DNA from 3 places in the Aeribacillus sp. FSL K6-8394 genome. Region 3 is predicted to be linked to each of the others. Evidence: riboswitches for the same ligand, from Rfam matches in the RefSeq annotation. Region 3 holds a riboswitch; each other region holds the start of a gene.
The links. Region 3 has a riboswitch for thiamine pyrophosphate ahead of thiC (phosphomethylpyrimidine synthase ThiC). Riboswitches for the same ligand answer to the same signal wherever they lie in the genome.
Positions count from the first base shown of each region.

Region 1 (2,329 bases), 1.5 Mb from region 3:
TTTCTAGCGCCTTTCGCATATGCGCGGCAAACAGATGAACCTTTCACTTGGCCGTCATGTTTAAGCCAAAGAGCTCCTGCAATGTCTTTAGAAACATGCGGCTCATTTGCCAGTACGTTCTCCCTTGAATGCCATTCTAGCTCATCCTCATCTGCAAGCGATTGCAGGGAGCGGCCTTCTTCCTCAGTAAATGCAAGCCGGTACATGCCTTCCTGCACAAGCTCGATATCTACACCGGATTGTTCCAACAGTTCGTTTGCAAGGCTCGGGTATAAATTTCGGCTCTCTAAGCATAACTCAAAAAATATGTCTCTTTTTTCATTTTCCGAATGGGCCCCCAGCATTCCGGCTGCAGCAGATGTCGCTTTACCTCCGATTTCGCCGCTTTCAAACACGGCGGTTTTCAGCCCTGCTTTCGAAAGCTCATAGGCAATCCCTTGACCGATGACCCCTCCCCCGATGATTCCAACATCAAAAACGTTCATTTTAAAAAGCTTCTCCTTTCCTGAAAAGTTTGGCAGCGCTCTCTGGGTCTTTGGAAGAAAAGATATAGGACATAACGGCAATACCGCTTGCTTTTTTTTCTAAAACTTTTTGCATATTATCAGGCGTGATCCCACCAATGGCGATAATGGGAATATTGACGTGTCCAACGATTTTTCCGAGCAAATCTGTTCCCTTTGCCGGAAGTCCTTTTTTACTGTTCGTTTCAAAAACGTTTCCGAAGAAACAATAGTCTGCTCCGTCTTTTTCTGCTTTTACTGCTTCTTCTAATGAATGGACGCTGACTCCGGCTTTTATTTGCGGAAAAGCACTTTTCACTTTTTTTACCGGCAGGCCGGTTCCCGGAAGATGAACATTTTGAACGCCTGTTAGGAGCGCAACATCGAGCCGATCGTTGATAACAAGCTGTTCTCTCCTTATCCCGTTTGCCAAAAGCTGTTCTACAAGATGAATGATCTCACATGGTCTTTTATTTTTTTCTCGTATATGAACGTAATCAACATGATCTGATATGGACAAAATTATGCGTATTAGCTCGTTGACTGGTTTTGTTCCGTCTGTTACGGCATGAAGCTCCAACATGTACATTCCTTTCATGAGAAAGACGCCCACACTCGTCTTTCAAGGTTCAAAACTGGAAAGCAGCTGTCCAAGGGTGAGACTGGAAACAATAAAAAACCACCTTCCTTGCTGGAAAGTGGTAATGGAATATCAGACATATGTTTCAAATTCCCACTTCCCTACGCTGGCATCATCCAGATCAGGTTCAAAGGGTCTTAAAGTCAACACTTTAATCTCAGCCTTTCCAAAGGCTCCCCTAGTGGATGCTTATTAAATTTTCATACTAATTTCATGCTATCACAATTTGTTTTGTTTGCAAATATTATTTACTAAATTCCAGCTCATCTTTTAACTCATTTACATATTTGCGGGAACCCGTTACAATCAAGCGGTCCCCTTTTTTCAATTCGGTATCGCCGTGAGGCACAATGGAATCTTCACCTCGAAAAATCCGGACAAAGATACAATCTCCTGTAAACGGAAAGTATCGAAGCTTCATTCCATCATATTTTCGGTTATTCATATTAATTTGATAAAGAGAGTTGTCTTGGTTTGTTAAGATCCGCATAACGCCAGGCGATTCGATCAAAGCCCTGAGCAGCGTTTTTGTTGACAGCATGACGGAAAATACGCTGATCCCCTTTTCTTTTAATATTTGATCCAACTCCGGGGAAGAAATAGAGGCGATGACCTGTTCTACGCCGCATTCTTTTGCATATGTCGCAATTTCCGCATTTCTTTCTTCATCCCCAGTAGCCACTACCACTATATCAGCTTCCATTATGTGGTGTTCATTCAATGATTCTATCGAATAGTCTTTCAATTCTTCAATTTTAAACACCGATTGAGCAGTCCCGTTTTCGATTTTGTCTTGCTGTGTATGATATACGGTTGCTTCATACAAATTTTTATCCAATTCTCTTGTGACTGGAAGGGTCATTTGATTTGCACCAATAAAAGCAATTTTCTTTTTTGGCTGCACCGCCATTTTTTTGGGGAATAATTTTTTAAATCCTATCGGCGTGATAATGCTTGTTAACACGGCAACTACTATTAATGCGTCAGCCATTTGCTTATCAATCAGTTCGATTCGCTGTCCAATTTCAGCTGCCGCAATAACTAATGATAAAGTGGCAGTCAACAAGAACGCCGCCGCAATCGTTGTATTCGTATCATACCATTTTCTCAGCACAAAAACGGGAATAAACTTCGAGATCAAGAGGGCGAGAAATAACAAAGGAATTAACAAAAGAAGGTTCGGATC
Region 1 is NZ_JBBPAA010000001.1:134,541-136,869, reverse strand. Features, by position in the region: gene thiO (glycine oxidase ThiO) at 1-485, opposite strand, end outside; gene tenI (thiazole tautomerase TenI) at 487-1,101, opposite strand; TPP riboswitch at 1,225-1,333, opposite strand; gene NSR00_RS00590 (monovalent cation:proton antiporter family protein) at 1,388-2,329, opposite strand, start outside.
Region 1: it holds a riboswitch for thiamine pyrophosphate, as region 3 does, so the genes downstream of both, tenI (thiazole tautomerase TenI) here and thiC (phosphomethylpyrimidine synthase ThiC) in region 3, are expected to answer to the same signal.

Region 2 (2,329 bases), 570 kb from region 3:
AAAAAGCCGATCATGAATACGCTGATGGAAAATATCAGTAAAACTTCCGTTTTGATATGAATGGATTGCGTTTCTTGCCTCCTCTTCCAGTAAGGCAGCCTGCTCTCTTTTTTGGACTAAAGCATCCTCACCATTGGATACAGCCGTCATCAAACCAATAAGGAGCAAATATAAACTAAATAAACATACAGTCCATACCAAAAGGGTTTTCCAGGAACACTTCCGGAAAAAAAGGAGAAGAAACCCCAGCACAGCATAATCCATTAAAATGTCTCCATCCCAGATGAAAAATGAATGAATTAGTCCAAATACAAAAAGCACCACCAGTCTGCGTATATATATAGAAACAAAGTTCCTGCCGTTTCCTAAAGCCCGTTCCTCCATGATGATGATTCCAAATCCGAACAATAATGAGAACATTGTAATAAACTTCATTTGTACAAATATTTCCAAAATATTTTTCGTTAGAAAATCCCATGTTCTCCATGTTTCAGTAAAAAAATTTTCGCTGCCTATTTGGTATAAATATACATCTGGATAGCTGAAATGCGCCATATTCACAAGTAAAATGCCAAATATCGCAGCCCCCCGCACCACATCCACTACTTCATAACGCTCACGATTAAGATTCAAACCAAAACCCCCATTCTGAAAAAAGTTCTTATTGTTAACGCCCTTTTTTCATTATTTTTTGTCCAAAGGCTGCATTTCAGCTTTATCGTGTTTAAATTTATTTGAATATAGCGAAAAAAGAATGACAATTTTCTTATAGTCTATTATGATAGACATAAGATTCGAATATCAACAGATCCACAAGGGGAGCTATATGCTGAGAGTGGACGGATATTTCGTCCAGACCCTTTGAACCTGTTAGTTAATGCTAGCGTAGGGATGTGGAAGTATACTGATCCATGATACAGCCTTTTTCCCCCTTATGGATATTTGTTGATAGCAAATAATATACAGGGGGGTTTATTTTTGGAAAAAAATCGCTTATTACTATTAATAGAAGCAGCAATCTTTGCAGCATTGGCAGTTATACTTGATCTTCTCCCTTCCATTCAATTATCATCAGCCATTTCTATATCCATTGCCATGGTGCCTGTACTCATATTATCGTTTCGATCCGGTGCAAAGATTGGCTTCATTTCCGGCTTTTTATGGGGATTATTGCAAATTGTATTAGGTGATGCATACATCCTGACGCCTGTTCAAGGCTTCATCGATTTTCCTTTATCGGTTTAGCCGGTCTTTTCTGCAAAACTATCCAAAATAAGCTGAAAGATGGAAAGAAAAGCTCTGCTCTTGTTTTCATCATCTTTGGCGTCTTCATCGGAGCTTTTGCACGTTATTTTTGGCATTTTATCAGCGGTGTCTTTTTCTTCGGAGAATATGCACCAGAAGGAATGTCAGCGGTCGTTTATTCTTTGATCGTAAACGGCATTACGATGATAGGAGCGTTTGTATTATGCGCTGTCGTTACTGTTATTCTCATTATGGCAGCGCCAAGATTGGTTGTAAAATAAACAAAATCATCCTCTGCAAAACATGCAGAGGATGATTTTGTTTATAGGGTAAATACTTTCGTTTCAACAGTGTATTTTTTTAATTTTTCACGGCTTACATGAAAACCGATCCCCGGGTTATCAGGCAAGGCAATTTTTCCATTATAAACCGATATTTCCGGTTCAATAATATCTTCTTCCCAATACTTAGATGAACTGGATATATCTCCTGGCAGTGTGAATTGTTCAAGTGTCGCTAGGGATATATTATGGGCCCGTCCAATCCCTGATTCAAGCATCCCTCCGCACCAAACTGGAACATTTTGCTCTTTGCAAAAATCATGGATTTTTTTTGCTTCTGTCAAACCGCCAACACGGCCGATTTTTATATTCATAATTTTGCAGCTTCGAAGTTCAACAGCCTTTCGAGCATCTTCGAAGGAGCAAATACTTTCATCTAAACAGATCGGTGTGTCCAATTCTTTTTGAAGTTTGCTATGATCCACAATATCATCGTGCGCAAGAGGCTGCTCAATCATCATTAATTGAAACTCATCCAATTGTTTTAGATGATTTATATCTTTTAATGTATAGGCACTGTTCGCATCAGCCATTAAATCCAAGTTCGGAAAATGCTTCCGTATTTCCTTAACTACTTCAATATCCCAACCTGGTTTAATCTTTATTTTTACTCTCTTGTATCCTTCCTCCTGATATTGTTCAATAAGACTGATTAAATCTTTTATTGTTGGCTGAATACCGATGCTCACCCCAGCTTCAACTTCTTTTTTCATTCCCCCGAGAGCTTGTGAAAGAGGTATATT
Region 2 is NZ_JBBPAA010000001.1:2,179,167-2,181,495, forward strand. Features, by position in the region: gene NSR00_RS10380 (DUF418 domain-containing protein) at 1-633, opposite strand, end outside; TPP riboswitch at 806-909, shown strand; partial or broken gene thiT (energy-coupled thiamine transporter ThiT) at 979-1,526, shown strand; gene menC (o-succinylbenzoate synthase) at 1,568-2,329, opposite strand, start outside.
Region 2: it holds a riboswitch for thiamine pyrophosphate, as region 3 does, so the genes downstream of both, thiT (energy-coupled thiamine transporter ThiT) here and thiC (phosphomethylpyrimidine synthase ThiC) in region 3, are expected to answer to the same signal.

Region 3 (2,329 bases):
AGCAGGGAACAATGATCGAACACAAATGGAACAACTGATCGACGAAACAGATGCCATGTACGTGTTTGATCGTGGTTATGTAGACTACGAAAAGTTCGATTATTACTGTGATAAAGGCCTCTTTTTCGCCTCCCGTCTGAAAAAGAATGCCTATGTTCGATTTCTTGAATCGTTCTCTGTCCCATCCAATTCCTCTATTTTATCTGATTCGATGGTGGTCATTGGGACACCACAAAAACGAACGGAAAATGTCTTTCGATTAATCGAAACATTCGATTCGGACGGGAATCGAATTCGAATCATTACGAACCGATTCGACCTAGATCCAGAAGAACTTGGTGATATCTATCGTTCTCGATGGGCCATTGAACTATTTTTTAAGTGGATTAAGCAACGTTTAACACTCAAACATCTTTATGGAACGAGTCCAGAAGCTGTAGAAAATCAGGTTTACTTAGCTCTGATTTCTTACTGTTTACTCATTCTTATTCAACTTGAAATGAAATCGAAACATTCTCTCACCCAGATTTATCGTTGGCTTCGCGTTTTTCTTTGGAAACCAAGTACCGTGTGGGTGGAACGAATTCAACGGGAATGAGTTGAAAAAAGTCGGCGAAGCGCAGTAGCCATGTAACAATAAAACAAATACATTTATTACCAAATGGATAGTGATCACCTTTAGTTGGTTACTGCCTTGTTTTTCGTTTATCATAAAATATTTTATTCAGAAAATTCTGCATAAAATGTTTTTATTTTTTATGCAACGCTACTGGTTACTATTAAAAAAAATATATAACCATCTACTAGGGGTGTCCAATTAGCTGGACTGAGAGAAGAACGCGCCTGAAGTTCTTCAACCCTTTGAACCTGATCTGGATGATGCCAGCGTAGGGAAGTAGGTAGCGGGAGTATTTGTATTGCCTTCTTTTTCTATATTGAATTGATCGGGTTCGTGCTAAAGCGAACCCGTTTTTATTTTTCACATCCCATCTCCCCTCCTATTTTTCTATGCACATCTTCAGATAAAAAAATGGAGGAGGAGAAAAATGAAACATTATTTCGAAAACATGCAGTTTCCAGCAAGCAAAAAAATTTATGTGACTGGGTCAAGACCCGATATTCGGGTTCCGATGAGGGAAATTCAATTAACTCCCACGAAAACGGAAGCGGGAACGTTTGAAAATGAACCTGTAAAGGTTTATGACACGAGCGGTCCCTATACAGATCCTGATTTTCAGGCAGATATTCATAAAGGTTTGCCGGCTGTGCGCAAACAGTGGATTTTAGACCGTCATGATGTTGTAGAATATGATGGGCGCCAGGTAAAGCCTGAAGATAATGGATTTCGCAATTGGGAAGATCACAATATTGCCACACCTTTTCATCGAAAGCCTTTCAAAGCAAAAAAAGGTGCTGTCGTTACACAAATGCACTATGCAAAAAAGGGGATCATCACCCCAGAGATGGAGTTTGTGGCGATTCGTGAAAACATGGATCCTGAATTCGTTCGTCAAGAAGTCGCTGCCGGCAGGGCCATTATTCCGTCCAACATTAATCACCCGGAAAGTGAACCGATGATCATCGGCCGGAACTTTCATGTAAAAATTAATGCCAACATTGGCAATTCAGCTGTAACATCGTCAATCGAAGAAGAAGTTGAGAAGATGCTTTGGGCCATCCGCTGGGGCGCTGACACAATTATGGACCTGTCAACAGGAAAAAATATTCATGCAACAAGAGAATTTATCATCCGCAACTCGCCCGTGCCGGTTGGAACCGTCCCGATTTACCAAGCGCTCGAAAAAGTAAATGGCGTTGCTGAAGAGTTAACATGGGAAATTTACCGTGATACATTAATTGAGCAAGCAGAACAAGGGGTCGATTATTTTACTATACATGCCGGCGTGCTGCTTCGCTATATCCCTTTGACCGTCAAACGGCCGACCTGAATCGTATCCCGCGGCGGTTCGATCATGGCGCAGTGGTGTATGGCGCATCATCAAGAAAACTTTTTATACACTCATTTTGAAGAGATTTGCGAAATTTTAAAAACATATGATATTGCCGTTTCATTAGGTGACGGCTTGCGTCCCGGATCTATTCGAGATGCCAATGATGAAGCGCAATTTGCCGAATTGAAAACGCTCGGTGAATTGACGAAAATCGCCTGGAAACATGATGTCCAAGTCATGATCGAAGGCCCTGGGCACATTCCGATGCATAAAATTAAAGAAAATGTTGATTTAGAAAATGAAATTTGCAAGGAGGCTCCTTTTTATACCCTCGGTCCATTAACGACCGATATTGCTCCCGGCTATGATCATATTAC
Region 3 is NZ_JBBPAA010000001.1:1,612,399-1,614,727, forward strand. Features, by position in the region: partial or broken gene NSR00_RS07620 (IS4 family transposase) at 1-598, shown strand, start outside; TPP riboswitch at 796-911, shown strand; partial or broken gene thiC (phosphomethylpyrimidine synthase ThiC) at 1,047-2,329, shown strand, end outside.